Regions from separate parts of the Microbacterium sp. Soil_C_42 genome, predicted to be linked through region 2. Evidence: predicted binding sites of a transcription regulator. Region 2 holds the regulator's gene; the other holds the start of a gene.
The links. Region 2 encodes LexA, which represses DNA repair genes until DNA is damaged. Its sites were predicted from a motif close to TCGAACANNTGTTCGA; they were not measured.

Region 1: AC3A46_RS11590 (intein-containing Rv2578c family radical SAM protein) is a predicted target of LexA. The motif match lies at 1,765-1,780, and genes of this name have one in related genera.

What each region holds. Positions count from the first base shown of each region.
Region 1 is NZ_JBDGJU010000016.1:70,095-85,242, reverse strand. It holds gene AC3A46_RS11600 (acyl-CoA dehydrogenase family protein) at 1-176, opposite strand, end outside; gene AC3A46_RS11595 (M15 family metallopeptidase) at 321-1,667, opposite strand; gene AC3A46_RS11590 (intein-containing Rv2578c family radical SAM protein) at 1,789-3,957, shown strand; gene AC3A46_RS11585 (alpha/beta fold hydrolase) at 4,119-5,093, opposite strand; gene AC3A46_RS11580 (TetR/AcrR family transcriptional regulator) at 5,161-5,823, shown strand; gene AC3A46_RS11575 (DEAD/DEAH box helicase) at 5,962-7,650, opposite strand; partial or broken gene AC3A46_RS11570 (DUF998 domain-containing protein) at 7,926-8,678, shown strand; gene AC3A46_RS11565 (antibiotic biosynthesis monooxygenase) at 8,813-9,442, shown strand; gene AC3A46_RS11560 (DUF998 domain-containing protein) at 9,511-10,596, shown strand; gene AC3A46_RS11555 (hypothetical protein) at 10,603-11,436, opposite strand; gene AC3A46_RS11550 (hypothetical protein) at 11,562-12,302, opposite strand; gene AC3A46_RS11545 (hypothetical protein) at 12,456-13,607, shown strand; gene AC3A46_RS11540 (hypothetical protein) at 13,678-14,172, shown strand; gene AC3A46_RS11535 (DUF6578 domain-containing protein) at 14,203-14,739, shown strand; gene AC3A46_RS11530 (hypothetical protein) at 14,809-15,148, shown strand, end outside.
Region 2 is NZ_JBDGJU010000015.1:32,699-47,846, reverse strand. It holds gene miaA (tRNA (adenosine(37)-N6)-dimethylallyltransferase MiaA) at 1-655, shown strand, start outside; gene AC3A46_RS10910 (GNAT family acetyltransferase) at 652-1,074, shown strand; gene dapF (diaminopimelate epimerase) at 1,121-1,993, shown strand; gene AC3A46_RS10900 (class I SAM-dependent methyltransferase) at 2,000-2,656, opposite strand; gene hflX (GTPase HflX) at 2,772-4,289, shown strand; gene AC3A46_RS10890 (S9 family peptidase) at 4,314-6,254, opposite strand; gene AC3A46_RS10885 (methylenetetrahydrofolate reductase) at 6,529-7,491, shown strand; gene metE (5-methyltetrahydropteroyltriglutamate--homocysteine S-methyltransferase) at 7,589-9,919, shown strand; gene AC3A46_RS10875 (hypothetical protein) at 9,916-11,421, opposite strand; gene lexA (transcriptional repressor LexA) at 11,536-12,216, opposite strand; gene AC3A46_RS10865 (LysM peptidoglycan-binding domain-containing protein) at 12,480-12,890, shown strand; gene AC3A46_RS10860 (histidinol-phosphate transaminase) at 12,958-14,043, shown strand; gene hisB (imidazoleglycerol-phosphate dehydratase HisB) at 14,040-14,648, shown strand; gene hisH (imidazole glycerol phosphate synthase subunit HisH) at 14,645-15,148, shown strand, end outside.

The DNA of each region.
Region 1 (15,148 bases), on a different contig from region 2:
TCGGGCACCGACAGGCCGATGATGCCCGCCTCGCCCGCGGCAAGCATGGTCGCGCGGTCGATCTCGCCGTCCGCGTCCCACTGCTTGCGCTTCTCGTCCGACGCGTAGCGCTTGACGAACTCCTTGACGACGTCGCGGAACGCCTCGTGGTCCTCGTCGTAGATCTCGCGCTCCATGATGCGCCTTCCTCTCGTCTTCGAGTCTGTGTGGAGACGCACCCCGGTGGAATTGCATCTCACCGTATATGGTACTCAGTTTCACTCCGGGGATGCTGCGGGTCGCGGCATCCGTGATCCGCAGAGTAGTGCCGACGCCCGACGTCAGCCGAGATAGCCGGGAGCCGGGTCGAGGGCGAAGAACTCCTCGAGCGAGGTCCAGCCGCCGTCGTGATAGGCCTTCGCGAGCTCAGGGCCGACGTAGCGGAGGTGCCACGGCTCGGGGAGGTAGCCGGTCACCGGCGTGGCTCCCTCGACGTAGCGCACGATCCACCCGTGCTCCCACGAGTGCCCGGCGACGAACTGACCCTGGGGCGTCGCGGCGAGCTGATCGAGCGTGCCGCACGAGCCGGCGCACGCGACGACGTCGGCGCTGAGTCCCAGCTGGTGCTCGCTGTAGCCGGGCCGCGCGCTCACCTGGTCGGCGCGCTCGCCCTTCTCGGCGAAGTGGCGCCCGTAGGTCTGCTGCTGGGTCTGGTACGAGCGGAACCCGCTCTCGAGCGCGATCTCGCCGACGCCGGCGTCGCGGGCCGCGGTGACGAGCGAGGCGAGAGCGGATGCCGCGTCAGCGCGCAGCGCGCCGCCCTCGATGTTGCGCACCCCGTCGGGGAGGACGAGTGCGCTGGGGCGGTAGTCGATCGGGTTGGCCGGCCGGATCTTGTCCACGACGGTCCAGACGCGGGCGGAGTCGCCGAGGTCCACGCACGGCGCCCGACCCTCGACGACCGCGGCGCGGAACGCCTCGCTGCCGCCGGCCGCGACGATCGCACCCTCGTCGTCGCCGCGCTGCACGGCGGCCGCCACGTCGGGGAGCGAGCAGATGTCGGCCGCCGGCGGGGACTCCTCGACCTGCGGGACCGGAAGCTGCTCGATCTCGGGCAGCTCCATCGTCGTCGTGAGCGCCGCATCGGCGCCGGCGGCCTCCCCCTCGGAGGGGAGCATCATCGCGGTCATCGCCGCCGACCCGAGCAGCAGCGCGGCACCGGTGGCGAGCCCCGCCACCAGGATCAGCCGCTTCGTCAGTCGACGCGGCCGCGCATGGCGCACGGGCCGCGCGCTCTCGTCGGCCTCGAGCAGTCCGTCGGCGCGCGCCGCGCGGCGTTCGCTGACGACGGGGCGGGGCGAGCGCACCGCGCGTCGGCGTCCGCGCACGCGCGCCTCGGGGACACGGTGGGGCGTCGAGTCGGTCCGCTGCGCAGCGGGGTCGGTCGGCCGGAGGTCGAGCGGCAGCGCGGACGGTGCGCCCGCCGAGACCGAACCCGGCTCGAACTCGTCGCTCGGCAACTCGAACGCCACGACGTCGTCGGCGGAATCGGCGGCCGACGCGGGCGCGCCGGCGGGGGCGGATTCCGCCGCGCGGGCACGCCTCGCCGCCTCTTCGCGCATCGCTCGGGCGGCGCGGCGAGTCTCGGGGGCGGCTCGGGGGGTAGCGAGCCTGCCAGGCTCCGTCACGTCAGCCATTCTTACCCGCGACGGCCGGTTTTGGCCAGGCAGGCGGCATCCGTCTCGTCGATGTTCTAGACACGGCGAAGCTGGTCTTGACTTAAGTTCGAAGCTTTGTTCTCATGGATGCATGCGGTGGCAGGGTCAGGAACTGGGCGTGGCGGATGCTGCGGCCCTGCCGGGCCTCGAACAGCTGAACGGTCTGGTGCGCTCGGTGACGACTCCCGAGTTCGCGGGCGTGACATTCCACGAGGTGCTCTGCAAGTCCGCCCTCAACCATGTGCCGGGCGCCTCCGCGATGCCCTTCGACTGGACGGTGAACCCCTATCGGGGCTGCAGCCATGCATGCGTCTACTGCTTACATCCCGACACGCAGGTACTGATGGCCGACGGCCGCAGCAAGCGGATCGGCGACGTGCGCGCCGGCGACGAGGTGATCGGCACGCGGCGTGAGGGTTCGTACCGCCGGTATGTGCGAGCTACCGTGTCCGCCCAGTGGGGCACGCGCAAGCGCGCCTACCGCGTGACGCTCGCCGACGGCACCGTGTTGGTCGCGAGCGGCGATCACCGATTCCTCACCGAACGCGGGTGGAAGTACGTGCAGCCGTCGCCGACTGGTCCGCCCCAGCGCCCGTTCCTGACGACGAACAACAAGCTGATCGGCTTCGGCACCGGCGGCATGATGGCAGACACGACAGAGACCGACGCGTACCGGAACGGATATCTGTGCGGGATGATCCGCAATGACGGGATGATGCTGAAGCGACCGTACCCGCGGTCGAATCGCAACGGCACCTCTCTAGCGCATCGATTCCGCCTCGCCCTGGCAGATGCGGAGGCCTTGGAACGCTCGCGCGAGTATCTTCGGACAGCTGGGGTGGCCACGACGCTTCGTCAGTTCACTCCCGCCACTGCCGAACGTCGACGGATGGACGCGATCTTCACGTCCAAAGCAGCGGATTACGAAGCAATCGGTGCCCTCATCCAATGGCCCGCGTCGGCATCACCCGAATGGATGAGGGGTTACCTGGCCGGAATCTTCGACGCAGAAGGAAGCTGCAGCCGAGGGATTCTGCGATTCTCCAACTCAGACGACGAGATCCTCGCAATGATCGGGACCTCATTGCGCGCCCACGGCTTCGCGTTCGTTCAGGAACCTCCGCGACCGAACGGGGTGAGCAGCGTGCGTCTTCTCGGCGGTCTCCCGGCGCGTCGACGATTCTTCGAGCTCACACGGCCGGCGATCACCCGAAAGCTGAATCGGATCAGCGATGCCGTGAAGTCTGACGCGCCGCTTCGGGTCGTCTCGATCGAAGATCTCGGCGAGACGATCGACATGGTCGACATCACGACGTCGACCGGCGACTTCATCGCGAACGGAGTTGTCAGTCACAACTGCTTCGCGCGCGGGACCCACGAGTACCTCGAGCTCGATGCGGGCCGGGACTTCGACACACAGGTCGTGGTGAAGGTGAACGTCGCCGAGGTGCTCGAGAAGGAGTTGCGGCGGGGCACCTGGCAGCACGATCCCGTCATGCTCGGCACGAACACCGATCCATACCAGCGCGCGGAGGGGCGCTACAAGCTGATACCCGGGATCGTGTCGGCCCTGACCGAGTCGGGCACGCCGTTCTCGATCCTCACGAAGGGCACGCTACTGCGGCGGGATCTGCCCCTGCTGCAGGATGCCGCGAGCCAGGTGCACGTGACGCTCGCGATGTCGATCGCGGTGTTCGACGACGAGCTGCAGCATCTCATCGAACCCGGCACGCCCAATGCGACCGCGCGCCTCGAGACGGTGCGCGCGGCGACCGAGGCGGGATTCCGCGTCACGGTGTTCCTGATGCCGATCATCCCGCACCTCACCGACTCGATCGCGGCGATCGACCACGCACTCGCCCGCATCAAGGCGGCGGGAGCGGTGCGGGTCGTTTATGGCGCACTGCACCTGCGGCCCGGCGCGAAGCAGTGGTTCCTCGAGTGGCTTGCCGAGCGGCACCCCGAGCTCGTGTCGTCATATCGAGGGCTCTACCCCGGCGCGACGGCATACGCGCCGAAGGCCTACCGCTCGTGGCTCGCCAAGCGGGTACGCCCGTTGCTGCGCGTGCACGGTCTCGACGGGCAGGCCGAGGAAGAGAACCCGCGCGGCGCCCCCGTGGCGGGTCTCGCCGCTCGAGCCGATGCCCGCAGCGCGCCGCCGATCATCACGACCTCGCGCGGGCGTGCCGCCGCGACGTCGCTGCGGGCGGCGTCCTCCCGGCCGCAGCCGGGGGCCGAGGCATCCGGCCGGCTCTTCTGAGCCCCGCCCGGCGAGAGTTCGCCGCTGCGCGCTGCGTCGCAGATGCGCAGATGGCCGGGATCTGTGCACACAGAATCGGAGGTCTCGCGCGACGCGCCGAGCGGCAGCATCCGCGTCCCGGCGCGTCGAACAGAACCTCCGATTCTGTGCACGCGGCGCTGCTACGCCGCGACCGCGCCCAACGCCGCCGCGTCGGCACGTTCGACCTCGGCACGTTCGACCTCGGCACGTTCGATCTCGGCACGTTCGGCCTCGACCCTTTCGACGTCGACGAGCGGAGTGCGGACGTGGTCCAGCACGGCGTCGAGCACCGCGTCGTCGGTGAGGATGCGGTTGTGACCGAGGCCGTTCGTCGCGAACATCTTCGCCCCGGGGTTGGCGGCGACGACGCGTCTCGCCTCGGCGAAGGGCACGACGCGGTCGCCGTGGTCATGAACGACGAGGAGCGGCACCCCGCCTGGCAGCGGGCGCCGCACGCTCGACAGCCGCGCCAGCGGGTCGGACTCGCCGGGGAAGTACCGGGTCGCGAAGAGCTCGCGCATGCGCGCCGCGACCGCGTCGGAGTAGCCGAGCATGCCCTGGAACTGGCTCAGCAGCAGGTCGGCGTCGGCGGGTGCGGCGATGGTCACGACGCGCGCCGCATCGATGCCGCCGGCGACGCCCACCAGCGCCGCGAGCCCGCCGAACGAATGCCCGACCATGGCGTCGAACCCGCCGTGGCGCTCCTGGAGGGCGGCGAAGACGTCGAGCCAGTCGACGAGATACGTGTGGCGTCCGCGCGATCCCCCGTGGGCGGGCGCGTCGAACGCGACGACGCGATACCCGTCGGCGAGGAGCTCGCGCACGAGCACCGAGAACTGGCTGGCGCGGCCGTTCCAGCCGTGCGACAGCACGACGGTTCGCGGACCGTCGCCCCACTCGTAGGTGTCGACGTCGACACCGCGGCGGTCGATGCCGGCGATGCGCACCGTATGCAGGCGCGCGCGCAGCATCGTGGCCTCGTCGTCGGCGTGTACGGGTCGCGGCTTCGCGACATGACCGAAGAGCGGCATGGCCACGGCGGCTCCCCACCGCGACGAGAAGACGGCCGCGGCGCGAACGGACGTGCCTGCGGCGGCGAGCGCAAGATTCATCATGCTCCGATCAGAAGAATACGAACGATCGTACTTATAAACACGAACGATCGTACGGTAATCTCGATGTGTGACACAAGGCCCCATCGACCGACGGCGCCTCCGAGGCGACGAGTCGCGGCGCGCCGTGCTGTCGCACGCGGTCGACACCGCAACGGTCGACGGCCTCGACGGCCTCACGATCGGGCGGCTGGCGGAGGCCTCGGGCCACAGCAAGAGCGGCATCGCGACGCTGTTCGGCTCGAAGGAGCAGCTGCAGCTCGCCGTGGTGGCGGCCGCGCGTGAGGTCTTCATCGACCGCGTCGTCGCGCCGGCCCGCGCCCGCACCCCCCGCGGCCTGATCCGCGTGTGCACGCTGCTGGGCGACTGGCTGGACTACTCCCGCGATCGCGTGTTCCGTGGCGGCTGCTTCTTCGCCGCGACCTCCGTGGAGTTCGATGCGAAGCCGGGCGTCGTCCGCGACGCGATCGTCGCGGCGTCGAGCGGGTGGGAGGACTACCTCACCGTGAGCATCGAGTACGCGATGGCCGGAGGCGAGCTGCCCCTCCTCGATGACGCGCGCCAGCTCACATTCGAGATGGTGTCATTCCTCGAGGCGGCGAACACCCGCTCACTGCTGCACACGAGCGAGGAGCCCTACCGTCGCGCCGAAGTCGCGCTCCGCGCGCGCCTCACGTCCCTCGGCGGCGCCCCCGAACTCATCGCCACGATCGGCGCCGCGGCCGCCGCCTGACCCCAGCCCGACAGACGCCGCGATGAGGGATGCCGCCGCCCGCGTCGCCGCCGAGCGCAGGTCGCTCGGCGGAGCGCCGCGTGCGGCCCAGCTGCTCGAAGGGCTCGCGGCCCGGTCGGGGCGGTGACCGACGTGACGTCAGCGCCCGGCGAGCTCCTCGAGCAGGTCGTCGCCGGGACGCACCTCGTCGAACGGCGCCTCGATGTCGGCCCGGTCGAGCAGGTCGGCCAGCCGCTCGCGGCGCGCGCGCGTCACCAACGTGACGACGGTGCCCGGGCGTCCCGCGCGACCCGTGCGGCCGGAACGGTGCAGGTACGTCTTGTACTCGTCGGGGGCGTCCGCCTGCACGACGAGATCGATGTCGTCGACGTGGATGCCGCGGGCCGCGACATCCGTCGCGACCAGCACGTCGATGCGACCCGACGTGAGCTTCTCGAGGTTGCGCGTGCGGCGGGCCTGGTCGAGGTCGCCGTGGAGGGCGAGCGCGCGGATGCCCACGTCGTCCAGCTGGTCGGCGAGCATCTCGGCGAACGCGCGCGTGCGCGTGAAGACGAGCGTCTTGCCGCTGCGATCGACCAGCGTGCGCAGGATGTCGCGCTTGTCGCGATGGTCGACCACGAGAACACGATGATCGATGGTGCCGGTGCGCTGGGTCTCGCCGGCGACCTCGTACACCGCCGGCTCGCTGAGGAACTCCTTCACCAGCGACGACACCTCGCCGTCGAGCGTCGCCGAGAACAGCAGGCGCTGCGCGTCGCGGGACGTGCGGCGCATGATGCGCTGCACCGGCTCGAGGAAGCCCAGGTCGCACATGTGGTCGGCCTCGTCGAGCACCGCGACGCGCACCTGCGAGAGGTCGAGAGCGCGCGACTCCACGAGATCTTCGATGCGCCCCGGCGTGCCGATGACGATGTCGATGCCTCGCTTCAGCGCGCCGAGCTGACGCGCCTTGGGCACACCGCCGTAGATCTGCGTCGTGAAGAGGCCGACGCTGCGCGCGATCGGCTGAACCGTCGCGTCGATCTGCAGCGCGAGCTCGCGCGTCGGCGCGAGGATCAGGGCGCGCGGCGGACGGCCGAACTCGCGCTTCTCGCGCGCCTGCGATCGCAGCACGCTCTCGACGAGCGGGGCGCCGAACGCGATGGTCTTGCCGGACCCGGTGCGGCCGCGCGCCAGCACATCGCGACCGGCGAGGATCGCCGGGATCGTCGCCGCCTGGATGGGGAACGGATGCTGCGCCCCCAGCTCGGCGATCGTCTTGACGATGTTCTGTCCCAGGCCGAGATCGGCGAACGTCACGCCCCCGACCTCGGCGGGTGCGACAGCGGCGGCCTCCAGCCGCTCGTGCACGACATCGCGGCGGACCGGCTCCTCCCGGCGCGGAGCGTTGGCCCGGCGCGGAGCGGCATCCCGGCGCGGAGCGGCATCCCGCCTCGCACCGGCGTCCCGCCGCGCACCCTCGTCGCGGCGAGGTGGAGTGTCCCTCCGCGGCGCCTCGCCGCGCCCGGAGTCACGACGGTCGTCGCGGTCACGCCCCGGTCGCCCGCGGTCGTCCCGCGAGTGCGTGCGGATCGCCCGCGACTCATCCCGGCCTGCCCGCTCCTGCTCGCTCCAGCGGCGCTTCGGCGCCGCGGCGTCCGTGGATTCGGTGCGGTGTCCGCGGTGCCCGGCGCTGCGGCTCCCCTGCGTGCCCGCCGACGATTCGCCGGGCCGGCGCTTGCCGTCCTGAGCGTCGCGGCCCTCGCTCGCCGCCCGGTACTTCGGGTTGTACCGGGGGTCGAAGTTCTTCGCCGCGCGACCGCCGCCGGGCTTCTTGTTCTTGGGCATCCGGCTCCTCCAGGTGCGGGTCCGCGGCACCCGCGCGCCGTCCACGCGGCGCGGCGCGTGGACCGGTCCGTCCAGCGTACCCGGCGCGATCCCTACACCACGGAAACGCTCTATACCACCGACCAGCGCTTTCCCGGCTCAGCGGGATACAGTTTCGGTATGCGGTTCGCCGCTGAACTGGGGAATTGCCGTCTTGACCAACGGGCCCCGGACCGGGGGTTCTTTGGGGGGATATCCGGCTTCGGGGACGCCGTGCAGAACCGATCGTGAGTCGAATGCCTCCCACGACCCTTTCCGACGCTCCACCGGTCACCGTCTCGCCGTCCCGCGCGACGGTCGCCGTCAGCGCGTCGACGCTCACCCGTGTCGACCCCGAACCCGCCGTGGCGCGGGCGCTCTCGCACGCCGCGACGAGCATCCCCACGGGCGCAGCATCCCTTTCGGTGACGACGACCACCGCCGTCGCAGCCACCGGCGCAGCCACCACCGTCACGACCACCGCCGTCCCCACGACCCCGGCCCGACCCGCGGCGCCGAAGACCGACAACGGATACATCGCACATCGCATCGGCCGGCTCGCCGTGCTCTCGCTCCCGGTCGGGGTCGCCGTCGCGATCCTGACGACGCACGACGCCACGTGGTGGCAGCTCCACTTCTCGCAGCTGGGCACGCACACCGACTTCTCGGGCCGCGCCTTCAACAGCATCACGATCTTCTCCGGCTTCTTCCTCGCGGCGTACGGCGTGCTGATCGCGGTGGCGCTGCCCCGCGGCATCCGTCGTCGTGCGTCACGCGCGTTCCGCGGATCGATCGTGTCGGCGGGACTGTTCCTCACCGGCGTCGGACTCGTCCCGATCCCGGTGAGCCCGGTGTTGCACGACGTCATCGCCATCGCGCTCGGGCTGTCGTTCGTCGCGACCGTCGCGACGGGACTTGCGATTCCCGGTCGCAGTCGCCGATTCCGCCGGGCGACCATGCTGTGCGTCGCGCTCCTCGCGACGGGCATGGGCGTGCTCACCGCCGGCTTCATCACTCTCGCGCTCTTCGAGTTCGTCGCTTTCGTGACGATGGGCTTCTGGCTGCTGTCGCTGCCGCGCGCCCTCGCCTACGCACCCGCGCCGGCACCCGTCGCGGTGACCACCACCGCTCCGGCGTCCGCAGAATGGATGGCATGGCAGAACCCGTGGCCCATCCCATCACCGTCGCGATCGAACGGCGCATCGATCCCTCTCGCACCGTCGAAGCCACGAGCTGGATGCAAGCCGGCACCGATCTCGCCGCGCGCTTCGCGGGTTTCCTCGGCTCAGGCTGGGTACGTGCAGGCGAAGGCACCGACCTCTGGTACATGCTCTACCGCTTCCGCGACATCCCGACGCTCGAAGCCTGGGAGGACTCACCGCAGCGGGCATGGTGGCTCGACTCCGGCCGCGCCTTCGCGAGCGAAGTCAGGGTCGAACGACGCACCGGCATCGAGGGATGGTTCGACGCCCCGTTCGCCACGCACGTCGAGTCGAGGCATCCGGGTCACGCGACTTCACCGGTCACCGGACCGGTGCAGCAGCCCATCCCGGCCGCTCCGCCGCGCTGGAAGCAGGCCGTCACGATCTGGCTCGGCTTCTTCCCCACGAACCTCCTCGCGTCGTGGCTTCTCGGGTTCGTCCCGGGCTTCGCGGAGTGGCCGCTGATCGCTCGCGTGCTCCTTTCGACGGTGCTGCTCACCCCCGTCATGACCTACGCGGTGCTTCCTTGGGTGACACGGATGCTGCGCCCCTGGCTCCAGCGCGGCACTTGACGAATCTGTGACCGAATCTTCCTGCGCCGATCACCCTCGACGTTCTCGCGCGGTCGTACTCTGACCTCGTGAGCACTGTGAACACCTCGCCGGTGCCGGACGCCGCTGCCCCGACGCCCGGTCGCAAGGCAGAATCCGAGGCGGTCTACGCCGCCTTCGCCGCCGGCATCGTCGGCGCGATCTACGGCCTCCTCGTGGGGATCCTCGCCCCCGACGTGCAGCTGGGCAGCCAGGCCGATTCGCTCGCATTCTGGGCCGCCTGCGGCGCCGCGGTGGTCGCCGCCGTCGCCTCCACGATCGAGTACTGGCGCTCCCGCAACCGCCCCGGCCAGCAGTGGCGGCAGTCGCTGCCGTCGTGGAAGTACATCGTCAACACCATCTCGGTCGTCATCGTGCACACGGCGCTGGCCTTCGTCGCCGTGTACGCGCTGGGACGCGTGCTCGCGATGGGGTTCATCGGGCTGCCCATCATCACGTTCTGGGCGGTCGTGCTGATGGCGATCACGCTCGGCCTCACGACCTGGTTCGTGTACCTCTCCGTGTCGGCGATGACGACGCAGCGCATGTCGTCGCTGCTGCTCACGTTCATCGCGATCGGCACGCTCACCGCCATGGTGACCACGCCCGACCCAACCTGGTGGACGCTCCACTTCAGCCAGCTCGGCACCTTCGAAGACGACCTCTCGAGCTGGGTGTTCAACGGCACCCTCATCGCCGCGGGCCTGCTCGTGACGACGTTCGCCGTCTACGTCGCCAACGACATGCGCGAACTCACCGAGGCGGGTGTCCTCCAGAACCCTCGCGGAATGCGCATCGTCCCGGTGCTCTTCGTCATCATGGGCATCATGCTCGCGTGCGTGGGCATCTTCCCCGTCGACGTGAACATGCCGGCGCACAACCTGTCGGCCTCCGGCATGGCCGTGATGTACCTGGTGCTGCTCATCGGCGGTCCACGGTTCCTTCGGGGGATGCCGCGGACCTACTTCGTCGCGTCGTGGACGTTCCTCGCGGCGATGGTGGTCTCGGTGATCCTCTTCATCCCCGCGGTCGGGTACTTCTCGCTCACCGCGTTCGAGATCATCGTGTTCGCGCTGGTCTTCGGCTGGATCGCCGTCTTCATCCGCTTCCTGGGCGTCGCCGGCCGAAAGGACTGACTCGGGTCAGGACTCGCTGGGCGCCAGGAAGACGCCGATGCGGGTGCCGTCGAAGACGAACTGCAGGGCGCTGTCGGAGGGGAAGCGGTCGCGGAGCTGCTGCGGCGCGTTGCTGTCGACGACGAACTGGACGGTGGCGGGGAACGCACCCGCGCCGCAGCCGCTGTACATGGTCCCCGACATCGACCACGAGTTCGTGTCGGCGTCGAGCTCGGGCATCTGCTCGGTCGCCACCACGGCGAAGCAGTCGGTGCCGAGGGCGCCGGTGTAGCCGCCGGTGCTCTCGAACAGGGTGAGCCCGTAGTACTCGAAGGCCATCGAGCTCGGGCCGGCGCCGAACCAGCCGGCCGGGACCTCGATGAACGGATCAGGCTCGAGCGTGTCGACCTGCGTCGCACCGCTGGAGGCATCGACCGGCGGCGCGGACGTCAGCGAGTACGTGAGCCCGGCGGCCAGGGCCGCTGCGCCGAGCACGGAGAGCACCCAGAGCGCCACGGACCGGCTCGACATGCGACGGGGCTTTCGAGGCCGGGCGGACGCAGGCATGTCCGACTCGGTCTCGCTCGACTCGCCGATGGCGAAGAGCTCAGCGCCGTCGTCGGCGGGCGGCAGCACCCGCGCCTCAGCGGGTGTGGGCTCGACGTGCGGCTGCCCCTCGGACGGCTCGACCGGCGTCGCGGCGGCCGGTTCATCGCGGCTCGCCTCCAGCTCGCGCAGCCGCTGCAGTGCGGCGGGATCCTGCTCGATGTCGGCGGAGGGGCCATAGGCGCGAGCACGCAGCGTGCGCAGCTCGTCGAGGGTCGCAGCATCCATCTCGTGCATCGTCTCACGCGCGCGCACGCGTGGCCCTCCGCGACGGCCGCGCCCCCGACGACTCGCGCATCGGCCCGCCCGCCCCGCTGGACTGGCTCGTCCACGTCCACGACCGGCAGGTGCGGGCGATCGCCGAGCGCCGCTGACGGCACTCAGCCGGCGGGAGGGCGGACGAAGACGTCCACCGTGTTCTCACGGAATCGGAAGTCGACGTTGCTCCCGTCGGGCAGCCATCGCCCGAACTCGTCCGCTTCCCGCGCGACGCTCAGGGTCAGTGCGACCTCCGTGCCCGGCGGCGCGCACTTGATGGAGAACCTGCCGCTCGCGGCAAGGTCCCAGACGATGAAGCAGACCTTTCCCGCGTGATCCTCGACCGACCACACGCGCACGTCGTGGTACGGCTCGAACCGGCGCAGCGTCGAGGCCACCGGCCCCCTCCCCTGGGCGCTCAGCACGCGGATGATGTCGCTGTCCGCCTCGACGGCGATCTGCTGCAGCGTCGCATCGGGACGTGGCACGAGATTCCACACGGCGACCGCGAGGGAGCTGACGAGCACAGTCCCCCCGACGACAGCCCACGCACGTCGCGGACGCCGCCGGGCGGTGGCCGGTCGCGTGTCGCTCGTCGGCGCCGCGGGCGCGGCTGCCGGCACGAGCGCGACGCCGACAGCCGTTCCACCGGCTCGCGGCGCCGTGGCACCGGCCAGGTGGGCAGCCTCCAGCTCGACGAGCCGGGCGATCGCCGCCGGGTCCGCCTCGATGTCGGCGTCCGGACCGTAGGCCCGCGCGCGCAGCTCGTCGAGCTCGCGTTCGGTGTCTGACGGGCGCGGGCTTCCTTCCGTGAGCTCGGGCGACTCAGGGCCGGAGTCTGGTGCGGAGGGCGATCCATCCACAGCCTCAACGTACCCCCATGCCCTCGCGGAAGGGGCGGCTCCGTTGATGACGGATGCTGCGGGTCTCGGCATCCGTGACCCCTCAGGTCTGCCTGACGGATGGTCGCATCGCGGCACCCCCCGAAGGGCCCGCGATGGGTGGACAATCAAGCCATGGCACGCGGCGCGTGGACGCAGGAAGCACGCCTCGAAGCTGCCGCGGTACGGGTCGAGAAGCAGCTGCACCGTGACGGGGTGGTCGAAGCGAGACACTTCGCGGTGCGCACCGAGGCCCGGGCGATCGTCGTCGCGGCACTCGCTTTCGGCATCGGCCTCGCCGCCGGAGCCCTGGGGTTCTGGGGCCGCGCCGCGCTCGTGTGGGAGGGAGCGTCGGTCGGCGCAGCAGGCATCGTGGTCGCAGCATCCGTCACGCTCGCGGCCGCGTCGGTGAGCTATCGCCTGGCCGCCCGCGATCCGCGGCAGGCGTGGCTGAAAGGCGTCACGCGTGCTCGGCGGGCGTGGATGACAGCGGCGGTCGGGGTCTCGCTCGCGGCGGTGTTCGGCATGGTCCAGTGGGTGCTGTTCCAGGCGGCATCGATGATCTGGCCCGGTGCCGCGGTCGACACGCTCACGGCGACGATGATCGTCGCCCTCGTGGCCGGCGGATGCGGCTACATGGCGTTCGTCCTCGCGGCCCACGTCACCGCGACCCGGCTCGTGCTGCTGCTCTTCGCCGTCGTGGCGACCGGGTTCACCGTGAGCGTCGCGACGACGCAGGACGACGAGTGGTACCGGCTCAATTTCAGCGAGCTCGGCGGAAGGGGCGGGATCACCTCCGCGGTGTTCAACGCGACGTTGATCATCGCGGGCGGGGTGACGGCCCTGCTCGCGATGTACCTCTTGACGAGCCTGCAGGCGTGGGCGCGCACCGAATCCCGAGTGACCCGCACGCGGGCCCTCATCGTCTACTTCGTGTTCCTCGCGCTGGCGGGGTGCTTCCTCGGCGCCGCGCTCGTGCCCGTCTCGTTCAGCCAGATCGGCCACAACATCTTCGCCATCGGCATGGCCATCGTCTTCGGCGCCTTCCTGCTGGGCCTGCGCTGGGTGCTGCCGTGCCTGCGCTGGCCGATGATCGCGCTGGCCTACGCGGTCGCGGCGGGCATCTTCTTCTCGGCGAGTCTGTTCTGGATCGGGTACTACACCCTCGCCACGCACGAGATCGTCTGCGCGGGCCTCGTCGTCGGGTGGCTGCTGCTCTTCACGCGCACGCTCGCCACGGCAGAGCGCGCGGACTCGGCGGCGGCGGGGACGGATGCTGCCGCCTGACGCAGACGGCACTGGATAGGCTGACGCCAGAACCGGCAGCCGGTTCGCGACCGGCAACGAGGCGGTGGCAATGCGGGGACCGACGCGAGGCATCGGGATGGCGCTGATCGCGCTCATGTCGGCGATGCTCACCGCCTGCGCGGGCTCCTCCTCGGGGAGCCGCGCGACACTTTACGACGGCCTCGACGCGATGGCGGCCGACAGCTCGATCATCGTCATCGGCACCGTGACCGGGCAGCGCGCCGACGCATCGACGACGGTGTCGACTGTCGAGGTGACCAACGCTCCCAGCAATCCTCAGTTGGGAGCCAACCTCGAGGGCGACCTCGCCACGGTCGGCGTCGGCGATGTCATCGATGTCAGACAGGACACCGGACCCGTGCTCACTCAGGGTGACGAATACCTGCTGTTCCTCACGCCCTCCATGCTCCCCGGCGAGGCCGCGGAAGATTACTTCATCACCGGCGCCGTGGCCGGACTCTACGAGCGCGACGGCGACGAGTTCCGCCGAGTGGTGCCCGACAGCGGCGACACCGTTCCTGAGACCTTCACGATCGCGGAGTGACGCGGCGCGAGGCTGGGTAGCGTGGCAGGCATGATTCGCGTGTGGCTCACCGACTGGGAATGGGCATGCTGCGGCAACGCATTCGCCGTCGGCGACGAAGTCGACTTCGGCATCCGGGCCCGCACGCCGGACCCGTCCCTCACCGAATTGCTCGGCCAGCCGCTCGCCGCAACGGTGGACGCGATCGAGTCGCACCATGAGGAGTTCGCTGATCGAGTCCGCGGGCGCGTCGTCGCCGTACACGCGGTCACTCACGACGTCGAGGAACGGCGGTCGCTGCGGCGGCCCGGTCACGGCGCGCCACCGGACGCGGTCATACCACCGGAGGGCGAGGAGTGGCCGATGGTCCGGCGCGAACTCGGCGGCGGCGTGTTCGCCGCGTCGCGACCGTCGCGGTTCATGATCGAGAGCGTGCCGGTGCCGGACACGGCCGCGCTCGAGCCGGTTCGCGGCGTCCGGCTCGCGTCCGCAGCGGAGGACGCTCCCCCGCCGGCGGTCGGCGACCCGCCACCTGAGCGGACGACACGCTCCTCCGCCGGATGGCTCGTCGACATCGAAGATCGCTGAGTCGGCGGGTCGCGGCATCCGTCGACGGCGATAGGCTCCCGTTGCCGGTCGAGGACGAGGGAGTGACGGATGAACGCGCGACCTCGTGTGGTCATGAGCGTCGTGATTCTCGCCGCAGCACTGACCGTCGCAGGGTGTTCGACAGTTCCCGATCCTCCCGCCGCGGTCGGCGAGAACTACCCGGGCACCTGCATGCCGGCGGAGTTCTCGTGGCCCACCGACTTCCTCGACGCCCTGCCGGGAGAGTCCGCGGCGGTCGGCGGCACGATCGTCGGCCTGCGCCTCGAGTACGTCGATTCCGCGTGGGTGTGGCGTCTTCGCAGCGTCGACACGAAGGAGGACGCATTCGGCGAGCGCGTGGACGACCCGAGCTACGGCAAGGAGTCGATCGTCGACGTCCGGACGATGC
Region 2 (15,148 bases):
CACCGCGATCCGCGAGATCCACGGTCGCGGCGCCGACGCGGTGCTGGTCGGCGGGTCCGGACTGTACGTGTCGAGCGTGCTCTTCGACTTCCGCTTCCCGCCGCGGGACGAGGAGCTCCGCGCCCGGCTCGAGGCGGAGCTCGAGGAGCACGGCCCCGGCGCCCTCTATGCCCGCCTGCGCGAACGGGACTCCGCGACGGCGGCCAAGGTCGATCCGCGCAACGGCCGGCGCATCGTGCGCGCACTCGAGGTTCTCGAGCTCGGTGAGCGCACGCACGGCGCGATGCTGCCCGAGGCTCCCGTCCTCTGGTACCCCGACACCCGCATCGTCGGCGTCGCCGTGCCTCGCGACGAGCTCGTGCTCCGCCTCGATGCGCGCGTGGAAGCGATGTGGCGGGACGGGCTTCTCGAGGAGGTGAGGGCTTTGCGCGCGCAGGGCCTCGAACGCGGCGTGACGGCGCGTCGAGCCATCGGCTACGCGCAGGCGCTCGCGCAGCTGACGGGGGAGATGACCGAGGCCGAGGCGATCGCCGAGACCCAGGCGCTGACGCGCCGCTATGCCCGCCGCCAGGTGTCGTGGTTCAAGCGCTACGACGATCTCAGGTGGGTGGATCCGGAGACGGATGCCACCGCCCTGGCAGACTCGTGGTCATGAGCATCGCGATCCGGGCCTTCGATCTCCCCGACACCGAGGCCGTCGTCTCGCTGTGGCAGCAGGCGGGGCTCACGCGGCCGTGGAACAACCCCTACCAGGACATCCGCCGCAAGCTCTCGGTGCAGCCGGAGCTGTTCCTGGTCGCCGTCGACGACCGGACGATCGTCGGCACGGTCATGGCCGGCTACGACGGCCACCGCGGCTGGCTCTACTACCTTGCGAGCGCGCCGGACCGGCGCGGCGAGGGGATCGCACGCAAGCTGGTCGGCGAAGCCGAGGAGCTGCTGACCGAGATGGGCTGCCCGAAGGTGCAGCTCATGGTGCGGCCCGAGAACGGGATCGCGCGCGGGTTCTACGACTCGCTCGGCTACGAGCCGTTCGAGACGTGGAACACCGGCAAGCGCCTCATCGCCGACTGAGCCGGGCCGGGGCCGGAGTCTCGGATCCCGCCCGTAGACTGGTGCGATGCCGCAGACGATCGCGTTCACCAAGGGCCACGGCACCGGCAACGACTTCGTGATCGTCCCCGACCCCGACGGCGCACTCGACCTCAGCGACGACCAGGTCGCGGTGCTGTGCGACCGGCGTTTCGGGATCGGCGGCGACGGCATCCTGCGCGTGGTGCGCGCGAGCGCCATCGACGAGGGCGCCGAGGCGGCGGAATCCGGAGCCGAATGGTTCATGGACTACCGCAACGCCGACGGCTCGAAGGCGGAGATGTGCGGCAACGGCGTGCGGGTCTTCGTGCGCTATCTCGTCGACGTCGGCTGGGCGGACGTCGACGGTGAGCCGCTCAAGGTCGGCACCCGTGCGGGCATCAAGACCGTCACGCGCAGCGACCGTGGGTACGAGGTCGACCTCGGCCCGTTCGTCGTCGACGACTCCGGTGTGCTGGTGCGCACGCGCGGCGGGGGCGCTCCTCGTCCGGGTGTCGGGATCGACGTCGGCAACCCCCATGTCGTCGTGGCGCTGCCCGACGACGCGGAGCTCGAGGCACTCGACCTCGCCGCGCAGCCGCTGCTGCAGCCCGAACCTCCCCACGGCGCGAACGTCGAGTTCGTCGTCCCGAGCGACCCGCTCGTGCACGAGGGCGTCGGCTCGATCCGCATGCGCGTGTTCGAGCGCGGCGTGGGCGAGACGCTGAGCTGCGGCACGGGTGTCGCGGCCGCTGCACTGGCGGTGCGCCACTGGGCCGGTCCCGCGGCCCCGGATCACTGGGTCGTCGAGGTCCCCGGCGGCACGCTGGGCGTGCGGATGCCGGAGGTCGACGGGGGGCGGCACGTGCTCCTGTCGGGCCCCGCGACGCTCGTCTACACCGGCGAGGTCACGCTCGCGTAGCTCAGCTCAGCCCTCGGGCAGCTCGGGCAGGTCGATCGGCTCGCTCGGCGGTGAGCCGTGGCGGCGCACCTTGAGCACGCGGAAGCCCCGGGCCGTCGCCGCGCGGTGCACGGCGAAGCGCCGGTCGAGCGTCGCGGCGAGCCAGCGCTGCAGCGAATCGGAACCGAGGTTGCGCTGCACCACGAGCCAGGCGTCCGCGCGCTCGTCGAGCCGGGGGATCCAGCGTTCGAGCAGGCCGTGCAGCTCGTTCTTGCCCACGCGGATGGGGGGATTCGACCGGATCGTGCGGAACAGGATGTCGTCGGGAACATCATCGGGCAGCGATGCGTTGACGTTGTCGAGCCCGAGTGCCGCCGCATTGCGACGCACCAGGTCGAGTGCACGCTCGTTCACGTCGACGGCCCACACGGTCGCGTGCGGCGCGTCGAGGGCAAGGCTGAGGGCGATCGGTCCCCACCCGCACCCGAGGTCGAGGAAGTTCCCGCTCGCCGGAGGCGGGGGAGTGTTCGACAGCAGCACCGCGGTTCCCGAGTCCACGTGGTCGGGGCTGAAGACGCCCCCGGCAGTCGTGACCTCGAGATCGCGACCGGCGAGTGTGACCCGGATGCGGCGCAGGTTCTCGGGGCTGGCGGGCGTCGCACTGAAATAGTGGTCACTCCCCATGGCTGACGAGCCTAGCGGAGGTGCTCCGCACAACGGGAAGCTAGAATTCACGGATGCCGCGAACCGGCCGATGAACGCGGGAAAACGGCATCCACCGCAACAAGCGAAGGAACACATGACGGATACCACGACACCCCAGAGCACCGACGAGACGCCGGTGGACCCGGTGGATCGCGTGCTGGCGCGCGCCGAAGCGCGCTCGGGGGTGCACGTCTTCGGGGCCGCTCAGGCGCTCCAGGACGAGGCAACGATCGGGCGCGCCGACAGCGACGGCGAGCAGTGGGACCGCGAGGAGCGCGCCGCGCTCCGGCGCGTCCCCGGGCTCTCCACAGAGCTCGAGGACGTCACCGAGGTCGAATACCGGCAGCTGCGACTCGAGAACGTCGTGCTGGTCGGCGTGCACGCGCAGGGCGAGACGGAGGATGCCGAGAACTCGCTGCGCGAGCTCTCGGCGCTGGCCGAGACGGCCGGCGCCGTCGTGCTCGACGGCGTGCTGCAGCGGCGTCCCCACCCGGACCCCGCGACCTACGTGGGTCGCGGCAAGGCGGAGGAGCTGCGCGACATCGTCGCCTCGGTCGGCGCCGACACCGTGATCGCCGACACCGAGCTCGCCCCCAGCCAGCGGCGCGCCCTCGAGGACGCCGTCAAGGTCAAGGTGATCGACCGTACGACGGTGATCCTCGACATCTTCAGCCAGCACGCGAAGAGCCGCGAGGGCAAGGCCCAGGTCGAGCTGGCGCAGCTCGAGTATCTCCTCCCGCGCCTGCGCGGGTGGGGTGACTCGATGAGCCGCCAGGCCGGCGGCCAGGTGGGTGCGGGGGGCGCGGGCATGGGCTCGCGCGGTCCCGGTGAGACGAAGATCGAGCTCGATCGTCGCCGCATCCGCACGCGCATGGCCCAGCTGCGCAAGCAGATCCGCGACTTCGCCCCGGCGCGCGACGCCAAGCGGGCCGAGCGAAAGCGCAACACGATCCCGTCGGTCGCGATCGCCGGGTACACCAACGCCGGCAAGTCGTCGCTGCTGAACCGCCTCACGAGCGCGGGCGTGCTCGTCGAGAACGCCCTGTTCGCGACGCTGGACGCCACGGTGCGGCGCACCGAGACGAACGACGGCCGGATCTACACGCTCACCGACACCGTCGGCTTCGTGCGCAACCTGCCTCACCAGCTGGTGGAGGCGTTCCGGTCGACGCTCGAGGAGGTCGGCGACGCCGACGTCATTGTGCACGTCGTCGACGGCTCGCACCCTGACCCCGCCGCCCAGCTGGCGACGGTGCGCGATGTGATCGGCGATGTCGGCGCGCGCGACATCCCGGAGATCATCGTCTTCAACAAGGCCGATCTGATCGACGACGACGCGCGTCTGCTGCTGCGCGGACTCGAGCCCAAGGCGGTGTTCGCCTCCTCCCGCACCGGCGAGGGGATCGACGAGCTGCGGGCCCTCATCGAACAGACGCTGCCGCTGCCGGCGGTCGAGGTGCGCGCGCTCGTGCCCTACGACCGCGGCGACCTCGTCTCGGCGATCCACGAGCAGGGGATGATCCTCGCGCAGGCGCACGAGGAGGGCGGCACCGCCGTGCACGCCCGTGTGGGCGAGCACCTCGCCGCACGCCTCGCCCCCTTCGCGGTCTGAGACCGCGAGCCGCCGCTCGAGCCGCTATGCGAGCTCGAGCGGCGGCACTCCCGGCGTCTCGAAGCCGAACACCTGGCCGAGGAACGCGAGCTCGGCCTCCATGGTGCGCACGAGCGTCGTCGCGCTGCGGAAGCCGTGCCCTTCGCCCTCGAACGCGAGGTAGGCGTGGGCGACGCCGTTCGCCGCGAGGGCGTCGCGCACAGCCTCGGACTGCGACGGCGGCACGACGCGATCGTCGAGACCCTGCTCGATCAGCAGCGGCGTGCGGAGCCGGTCGAGGTGCGACAGCGGCGACCGCTCGACATACAGCGCCTCGGCCTCGGGCAGCGGCCCCACCATGCCGTCGAGATAGCGGGCCTCGAAGTCGTGCGTGTCCTCGGCGAGCCTGCGGAGGTCCGCCACGCCGTAGCGGCTGATGCCCGCGCCGAACGCGTCGGAGTTCGTCAGTGCGCACAGCACCGTCCAGCCCCCCGCCGAGCCGCCCGCGATCGCGAGCCTGGCCCCGTCGGCGGCGCCCGCCTCGGCGAGCCCGCGGGCCGCCGCCACGACGTCGTCGACGTCGACGACGCCCCACTGCCCGCGCAGGCGCTCGCGATAGGCGCGGCCGTAGCCGCTGGAGCCGCCGTAGTTGACGTCGAGCACGCCGATTCCGCGGCTGGTCAGGTACGCGATCTTCCCGGATGCTGCGCCGCCCACGTGATCGGTCGGACCGCCGTGCGCGAACACCACGTACGGGGGTCGCTCGCCGTCGGGCCCGACGACTCCCGGGTTCGCCGGCGCGTAGTCGAAAGCGTGGACAGGACCATGGGGTCCGGGCACGGTGACCGGGCGGGAGCGCGGCATCCACTCGGCTCCCCACGGCGAGGCACCGCCGACGATGAGCCGTGTCGCCGTGGGATCGTCGACGTCGACCTCCCAGAGCCCTGCGCCGCCGGAGCCCGCGCCGGAGAGGACCACGCGGGTGCCGCGGGCGTGCTCGATCGACAGGCGCGTGACCGCGTCGACGGGCACCGCGCGGCGCTCGCCGGCGGCGTCGCGCACGACGAGCTCCTCCGCGCCGTTCGCCTCGACAGCGGCGATGCGCCCGTCGGCGAGCAGCGTGAACCACCGCGTGCCGAGCACCCACAGCGGACCGCCGCTGTCGGCGTCGACAGCCGCGATCGGCTCATGGCGCAGGTCGGCCGTGAGCCGCAGCCGCCACAGGTTCCAGCGGCCGGTCGGATCGTCGGCGTAGACGAGGTCGTCGTCGTCGACCCACTCGGGCTGCAGCGGCGAGGAGCCGCCGCCCGCGACCGTGGTCCACTCCGGGCCTTCGCCGCCCTCGAGGCGCGCGACGCGCAGCTCCGCACGATCCCAGGCCATGTGGGGGTGGTTCCACGCGATCCAGGCGAGCCGCGAGCCGTCGGGCGACAGCGCGGGGTGGGCGACGAAGTCGCTTCCGCTTGCGAGCGAGCTCAGGCGCGCAGCATCCTTGGTTCCGCTGCCGCCCCGCGGGACCTCCACGATGTCGCGAGCCGGAACTGCGGTGCCGGCGGTGTGGTCCTCGCGCACGGCGAGCAGGCGGCCGCGCTGCAGCGTCAGGCCGCCGAAGCGGACGTCGCCGGCCTCGGGTGTGAGCGGGCGCGGCTCACCGCCCGGCTCGAGCCGCCAGACGCGCTGGTCGCTCTTCTCGACGAAGTACAGCACGCCGTCGTCGTCGGCCGTCCACGAGCCGCCGCCGTACTCGTGCACGCGTGACCTGGCACTCCACGGCGCGGGGAGCACATCGACGACGGAGCCGGATGCTGCCCTCCGGCGCACTGCGGAGCGGCCGCCCTCTTCAGGCACGGACTCGCCCCACCACACCTCCGGCTCGTCCGCACCGACGAAGCGCGCTCCCTCCAGACGCGGAGAGGCTGCGGAGACCTCCGCGGCGGAGATGGGGGAGGGCCAGCTGCCGTAGGGGCGCACGTCCGGTGTCGTCACGCACACCACGGTACGACGAAGGCCGCGGGAATCGCGATCGAAACAGAACGTCACAGGAGACACCACCGCGGCGCGCTCCGCTACCGTGGACGAATCGTCGCCCGGTCGTCCTCACGGACGCCCCGAACCTCGGGGCCCGGGCAGGAGCGACAGCCGAGCCCGGCACCCGCCCGCGAATGACACCCCCTCCGCCGTCCGGCGGGTGGAGGTGCCGCGGCCGATCGGGCCTTCCCGTACGGCTCAGCCCTGTCCGCCGATCCCTGAGAAGCAGGCCATGTCGATCGACCTGAGCACTCCTCCCGTGCCGATCTCCTTCGAGGTGTACCCGCCGCGCTCCGACGCGGGCGTCGCCGCTCTCCACGAGACGATCCGCCACCTGGCATCGGTCGACCCGCGGTTCATCTCGGTGACCTACGGCGCGGGCGGCTCCACCGGCGGCCGCTCCCTCGAGCTGCTGACCCACATCCTGCGCGAGACCCACGTCGAGCCTCTCGCCCACCTCACGTGCGTCGGGAACACCTACGCCGGTGCGAACGCGCTGATCCGGGAATTCCTGGATGCCGGGATCACGAGCTTCCTCGCACTCCGAGGGGATCCGCCGGCGGGCGTGTCGGAGGACGACGTCTTCCTCGGCGATCTCGACAGCGCGGCCCAGCTCGTGCAGCTCATCGACTGCGTGCAGGCGGAGCGTGAGCCCTACAGCGAAACGCCCATCCCCGGCGTGCCGGGTGCGGTGCGGCTCGCAGAGCGCCCCCGCGTCGACATCGCCGTGGCGGCGTTCCCGAACGGTCACCCGCGGTCGAGGCATCCGTTCGAAGACATCGACGCGCTGCTCGCGAAGCAGGCGGCCGGCGCGACGCTCGCGATCACGCAGCTGTTCTTCCACGCCGACGACTACCTGACGTTCGTGCAGCGATCGCGCGAAGCGGGCGTCACGATCCCGATCCTCCCCGGCATCATGCCGATCACCTCGCCCACTCGGCTGCGCCGGGTGCTCGAGCTGACAGGGGAGCAGCTGCCGGTGGACCTCGCCGTCGCACTCGACCTCGAGCCCACCGCCGAGGGGCAGCGCGAGGTGGGCGTCGCGCACGCCGCGCGACTCGCCCGCGAGGTCGTGGACGGGGGCGCCCCCGGCGTCCACCTGTACGCGTTCAACAACCACGAGACGGTCCTGGACGTGCTGAGCGAAGCCGGCGTGCTCGCCTCCTCCACGCGAATGCCCGACGGCGTCCGCTGACGCGGACGCCGCGATCCGTCGGATGACCGACGGGTCTCTTCGGCGACCCCTGAAGACCCCCCCAATCCGAGATGAACGAAGCGAAAGAGAGAGCACGATGACCGAACCTCGCAGCACCTTCCCGCATGGCACGATCCTGGGCTATCCCCGGATCGGCCGCCGCCGCGAGCTCAAGCGCGCGGTCGAGGCGTACTGGGCCGGCACGGCCGACGCGCAGACCCTGGAGCAGACGGCGGCCGGCCTGCGCCGTGCGACGCGCGAGCGGCTCGCCGCGCTCGGCCTCGGCCGCGACGACTCGTCGATCCCCGAGTCCTTCTCGTTCTACGACCAGGTGCACGACGCGGCCGTGACCGTCGGGGCGCTGCCCGAGCGGTTCGCCGCGCGGCGCGATGCCGACGGCGCGATCGGCCTCGACGCATACTTCACGGCCGCGCGCGGGGCGGGTGACGACGCGCCCCTCGAGATGACCAAGTGGTTCGACACGAACTACCACTACCTCGTGCCCGAGATCGGTCCCGAGACGGTCTTCTCCCTCTCGAGCGACCGGTTCGCGCGCCAGGTGGCCGAGGCCAAGGCCGACGGCTTCACCGTCCGACCGGTGATCGTGGGCCCGGTGACCCTCCTCGCCCTCGCGAAGGCGTCGGATGCCTCCCCTCAGGGCTTCGACCCGCTCAGCCGTCTCGACGACCTGCTGCCGGTGTACGCCGAGCTGCTGTCCGCTCTCCGCGCCGCGGGCTCCGAGTGGGTGCAGCTGGACGAGCCGGCCCTGGTGAGCGAGAGCCTGCCTGCGGACGCAGCCGTGCTGGCGGATGCCGCGGCCCGCGCCTATGCCGCACTGGGCGTTCGCGGCGACCGGCCGGCGATCCTCGTCGCGGCGGGCTACGCGCAGCTGTCGCGGGAGGCCTGGGCGGCCCTCGCGGAGGCTCCGATCGAGGCCATCGCCATCGACCTCACCCGCGGCGCCGTGCCGGACGCCGTGCCGGGCCTGGACCGGAAGACGCTCGTGGGCGGCGTCGTCGACGGACGGAACGTGTGGCGCGGCGACCTCGACGCCGCATGGGAGCGCCTGCAGGCGCTGAGCGCGGTGGGTGCGTCGGAGATCAGCGCGGGCACCTCGACCTCGCTGCAGCACGTGCCCCACGACGTCGCCGACGAGTCCGCGCTCGATGAGCGGCTCGCGTCGTGGCTCGCCTTCGCCGACCAGAAGGTCGCGCAGGTGGTGACGCTCGCCACCGGCCTGGTCGAGGGGCGAGACGCCATCGCCGCGCCGCTGGCCGAGGCATCCGCCGCCCTCGCGGACCGTCGGAGCGCCCCCGGCGTGCGCGACGGCGCGGTGCGCGAGCGGGCCGCGGTGCTGGACGCCGGCGACTTCGAGCGCGGCGACTACGACGCTCGCGTCGCGGCGCAGGACGCCGAGCTGGCTCTCCCCGTGCTGCCCACCACCACGATCGGATCGTTCCCGCAGACCGGCGACATCCGCCGGGCGCGTGCTCGTCACGGCCGGGGTGAGCTCACCGCCGACGAGTACCAGCGGTTCCTGCGCGACGAGATCGCGCGCGTCGTGACGCTCCAGGAGGACATCGGCCTCGACGTCCTCGTGCACGGCGAGGCCGAGCGCAACGACATGGTGCAGTACTTCGCCGAGAACCTCGACGGCTTCGCGGTGACCGAGAACGGCTGGGTGCAGTCGTACGGCTCGCGTGCCACGCGTCCGTCGATCCTGTGGGGCGACGTGTCACGACCGACGGCCATCACGGTCGCGTGGTCGGCGTTCGCGCAGTCGCTCACCGACAAGCCCATGAAGGGGATGCTGACGGGGCCGGTGACGATCCTGGCGTGGTCGTTCGTGCGCGACGACCAGCCGCTCGGCGAGACGGCGAACCAGCTGGCACTGGCGCTGCGCGATGAGATCGCAGACCTCGAGGCTGCGGGCATCCGCGTCATCCAGGTCGACGAGCCGGCGCTGCGGGAGCTCCTTCCCCTCAAGGCGGCGGACCAGCCCGCCTACCTCGCGTGGTCGGTCGGCTCGTTCCGCCTCGCGACCGCGGGTGCCGCGCCGGCGACGCAGGTGCACACCCACCTCTGCTACTCGGAGTTCGACGTGGTCATCGACGCGATCGCGGCGCTCGACGCCGACGTGACCTCGATCGAGGCCGCCCGCAGCCGTGGTGAGGTGATCGGCGACATCCGGGCGTCGGGCTTCGCCGCCGGCATCGGCCCGGGCGTCTACGACATCCACTCGCCGCGCGTTCCGTCGGTCGACGAGATCACGGACCTCCTGGACCGTGCGGTCGCTGAACTCCCGCTGCGCCGCGTCTGGGTCAACCCCGACTGCGGGCTGAAGACCCGCGGGTACGACGAGACGGTCGCATCGCTGAAGAACCTCGTGGAGGCGACCGAGGCGGTGCGCGCGAGCGTGCCGGCCTAGGAGCCCTTCTTCTTCGACCCGGATGCCGCGGCCACATCGGTCGCGGCATCCGTCGCGTCCGGGATGACCTCGGTGTCGTTCAGCGGCTCCAGGACGGCGGTCTCCGCGTCGCCCGCCTCGTCGTCGGCGACATCGGCTTCGGCGGCGTCCATCTCGTGTTCCGCGGCGGCCGCAGCCTCGTCCGGGCGACGCTGCAGCAACTCGAAGACCCACCACACGATGAGCCACACGATCAGCACGAGGAACACCTCGCCCACGCTGAGCGGCCGCAGGAGCATGAGCCAGAGGATCGCCAGAGCTCCCAGCACGATGCGCACGAGGATCCGCTGCGCGTACAGCCAGGTTCCGAAGCGGCCGGTGTCGATGCCGCGCTTCAGCGCGGCTCCCCGCAGCCCTGCATTCACCGAGGCCACGCCGCTGCGCGCCGCCGTGGCACCGCGCCAGCGACCGGACATCCATGCGATCACGGCGATCACGACGCCCAGGAGCGTCAGAACGATGGCCGTATCGCGCATCGCGGCGGTGATCTGCTCGTACATCGACGCGAGGGCACCTGCCGGTACCCCCAGGTTCGGGGCGCTGAGCGCCAGCACCGAGCCGCCGATGCCGAGCGCGATCGCGAGGAGGCCCGCGCCGACGGCGATCCCGATCCCCGTGCCGAGGACGGCGGTGGAGCGCCGCCGCGCGATCAGGATGCCGGACAGGAAGAGGACGAGCGCGATGATCGGGGTCCACCAGCCCGCGGCGACGGCGAGGTTGTAGACGGTGCCGACGACCGTGAGGGCGTCGCTCTGCGCGACGACGATGGTCTTGTCGATGACCGGGATGGACTCGGCGAACCCGATGCCGCGATCCACGAGGCGCTGCTTGACCTCCTCGATGATCGGGCCGAGCTCGATGCCCACTTCGCCGGTGTCGCTGATCACCACGGCGCCGCCGGAGGTGCCCCCCGCGGCGACGGCCGCCAGCGACTTGTGGCTGGCCCGCAGCGCCGTCTCCCACACATCGGCGAACGCGTCGGACTGCACCAGACGCGTCACGGTGGTGTCGACGAGGTTCTGCAGACCTTGGGTGGCGGGTGCCCGCAGCAGATCGAGCGCGGCGAGAGCCCGCGGCGGCAGATCGAGCTGCTGGATGCCGTCGAACAGGTCGTTGGTCAGGCCCTCGAGGTCGAGCGAGTCCTCGATGGCCGTGGCGACCTGGTCGGCAACGAGTGCCTGCACCTGCGGATCTTCGGCGAGCGGGGCGAAGGTCTCCACGAACTGGGTCTCGTCGACCAGTTCCACCCGCGCCCAGGCCGCGACGATCGAGACGGGCACCAGGATCGTCGCGACGACGATGCACAGGGCCGACAGGAACGCCCGCCAGCGGTTGCCGTGCGCCTTCTCGGAAGGAGCTGCCGGCGGCGGCGATCCGGCGCGCAGTCTGGCGTTCTCTGCCTCGAGGGCGTCGAGGCGGGCGCGGAGCACGGCGGTCTCGTCCGCGGCGGTGACGTCGGTCATTCCCCCCTTATAGCGCGTGGCCGTGATCCACCGCCACTCGGCGCACCAGTTGGTGTCGAACTGTGCCTGAACGAACGGCGACGAGATCGGCGTTGCCGCGCTCGAAAAGGGGAATCAGACCGCGCGCAGCACGGCGACGACCTTGCCCAGCACGGTGGCGTCGTCGCCCAGGATCGGCTCGAACGCGGAGTTGCGGGGGAGGAGCCAGGTGTGCCCGTCGCGCTGACGGAACGTCTTCACCGTCGCCTCTCCGTCGAGCATCGCGGCGACGATGTCGCCGTTGTCGGCGGTGGCCTGCGATCGCACCACGACCCAGTCGCCGTCGCAGATCGCGGCGTCGATCATCGACTCGCCGGAGACCTTGAGCATGAACAGGTCGCCCTTGCCGACGAGCTGGCGCGGGAGCGGGAAGATCTCCTCCACCTGCTGCTCGGCCGTGATGGGAACGCCCGCGGCGATGCGGCCGACCAGCGGAACCAGTGCGGCGTCGCCGACCGACGGCGCCGCGTCGGCGGGGCTCTCGGTGGCGGTGCCGGGCAGGTCGATGAGGACCTCCATGGCGCGGGTCTTCCCGGCGTCGCGCCGCAGGTAGCCGCTGAGCTCGAGCTGGTTGAGCTGGTGCGTCACGCTCGACAGCGACTTGAGGCCGACGGCATCGCCGATCTCGCGCATGCTGGGCGGGTAGCCGTGACGGGCGATCGAGCGCTGGATCACTTCGAGGATCGCGAGCTGCTTGTCGCTCAGGCTCTTGCGCCGGCGGGTCTGGGGCTTCTCTCGCCCGGCCGCGTCGCTCATCTTCCGGCTCCGTCCTGCGCTCGGCCGCCGAGCGCTGTTTCTTCGAATGTCGGAGGCCCGTGGTGGGGTTCTCGTATCGAAACCGTATCCGGATCGCAGGCGTTGAGGTGGCAACCTCGCCGCGTGTCGCGTTCGAGAGATCGACGTCGGAATCCGGTATTGACATCGTACAGACTCGAAGATAGCTTCGGAAGAGAGGTTCGCATTCCCCACTCCCGGCCGAGTGGAGAATGCGAATCTCTCCCCATCAGGAGGAGATGAGCATGACCGCGATCGACTTCACGACGTCCGTCCCGTCGCCTGCCCGCGCCGCCGGCGCTGCAGCCGAGCGCGCCACGCGCGCCGTGGCCGAGCGATCCACGCGTCTGCGGCTGACCGTGCGCGGTCGCCGCGTGCTCGCCGTGCTGGCCGCTCTTCCGGCCGGGATCGCTCTGAGCGTCGCGGTGATCGGCGGCGGCGCGGCGCTCGCCTCGCGCGACGCAGGCGCTCCCGCCGGTTCGTTCACCACCGTCACCGTCGCGCCCGGCGATTCGCTGTGGACGATCGCGGAAGAGGTCGCCCCCGGCCGTGACCCGCGCGACGTGGTCGACGAGCTCGTGCGGCTGAACGCCCTCGACACCGTCCTCGTCGAGGCGGGCCAGCGCCTCGCTGTCCCCGCGGCGTACGATCGCTGATCGCCCGGCGCGTCGCGCGGCGTCACGCGGCGAGAGTGCCCCGATGGGCGGGCCTACCATGGGATGGGTGAGTGTACGTCTCGAAGATCTCCCCCTACGCGCCGATCTCCGGGGGCAGAAGCCCTACGGCGCCCCGCAGGCGCCGCTTCCGGTCGCCCTGAACGTCAACGAGAACACGCATCCGGTGCCGGGCGAGGTCGCCGACGACATCCTGGATTCGATCGCACTCGCACTGCGCGACGTCAACCGCTATCCCGACCGCGAGTTCACCGGACTGAGGGAAGGCTTCGCCGACTATCTCGGTCACGGTCTCACCCGCGACCAGATCTGGGCCGCGAACGGCTCGAACGAGGTGCTGCAGCACATCCTTCAGGCTTTCGCGGGCCCGGGGCGCACCGCCTTCGGGTTCACGCCCACGTACTCGATGTACCCGCTGCTCACGCGCGGCACCGGCGCGGAGTGGATCTCAGGCACCCGATCGGCCGACTTCACGATCGACGCCGAAGACGCGGCATCCCAGATCGCGGACGCCGCGCCCGACGTGATCTTCCTGTGCTCGCCGAACAACCCCACCGGCACCCCTCTCGGCCTGGACGTCGTGGAGGCCGTCTACGAGGCGACCGACGGAATCGTCATCGTCGACGAGGCGTACTTCGAGTTCGCCCCGCACGACGAGCGCTCGGCGCTGACGCTGCTGCCCGGGCGGGAGCGCCTCGTCGTCTCGCGCACCATGAGCAAGGCGTTCGCGTTCGCCGGAGCGCGCGTGGGCTACCTGGCCGCGGATCCCGCGCTCATCGACGCGCTGCGTCTCGTGCGCCTGCCGTATCACCTCAGTGCGCTCACCCAGGCGGCGGCATCCGCCGCGCTGCGTCATGCTCCGGTCATGCTGGGCATGGTCGACGAGATCGTGGCCCAGCGCGACCGCATCTCGGCCACCGTCGAGGCGCTCGGCTACACGCCCCACGAGTCGTGGACGAACTTCGTGCTGTTCGGCGGTGTGGCCGATCCGGCGGCCACCTGGCAGGCACTGTACGACGAGGGTGTGCTCATCCGCGACGTCGGCATCCCATCCCACCTGCGGGTCACCGCGGGCACCGCGGATGAGACCACCGCCTTCCTCGACGCCCTCGCCTCGGTAGGATCGGCGGCATGAGCGCCGCACCACGTACCGCCTCGCTCCGCCGGGCGACGAGCGAGTCGACCGTCGAGCTGGAGCTCGATCTCGACGGCACCGGCCGCAGCCGCATCGACACCACGGTGCCGTTCTTCGACCACCTCCTGACCGCGTTCGCGAAGCACTCGCTCACCGACCTCACGGTTCGGGCGTCGGGCGACACCGACATCGACGCCCACCACACCGTGGAGGACATCTCGATCGTGCTCGGCCAGGCGATCCGCGAGGCCCTCGGCGACAAGTCCGGCATCTCGCGCTACGGCGACGCGCTGGTGCCGCTCGACGAGGCGCTCGCGCAGGCCGTGGTCGACATCAGCGGCCGCCCCTACCTGGTGCACACCGGCGAGCCCGCAGGCTTCGAGCACCACCTCATCGGCGGCCACTTCACCGGATCGCTGGTGCGCCACACCTTCGAGGCCATCTCGTTCAACGCGGCACTGACCGTGCACGTGCGCGTGCTGTCGGGGCGCGACCCGCACCACATCGCCGAGGCGGAGTACAAGGCGTTCGCCCGCGCGTTCCGCCAGGCGAAGGCGCTGGACCCGCTCGTCGAGGGCATCCCGAGCACGAAGGGCGCCCTGTGACCGCAAGCGCTCCCGCCGAGCGGGAGAAGCCGCTCGTCGCCGTCCTCGACTACGGGTCGGGCAATGTGCACTCCGCGGTCAAGGCACTGGTCGCGGCGGGCGCCGACGCGCGCCTGACCTCCGATCGCGGACTGATCATGGACGCCGACGGGCTCTTCGTACCCGGTGTGGGCGCGTTCCGCGCGGTGGCCGAGGCGCTCCGCGCGAGCCGCGGCGACGAGCTCATCGAGCGCCGCCTCGCCGGCGGCCGGCCGGTGCTCGGCGTGTGCGTCGGCATGCAGATCTTCTTCGAGCGCGGCGTGGAGCGCGGCGTCGACACCGAGGGCATGGGGGAGTGGCCGGGCGTCGTGACCGAGCTCGATGCCCCGGTGCTGCCGCACATGGGGTGGAACACGGTCGAGCCGGGCGAGGGCTCGCGCCTGTTCCGGGGCATCGAGCACGAGCGGTTCTACTTCGTCCACTCATTCGGCGCGCAGAAGTGGCTGCTCGATGTGCAGCCA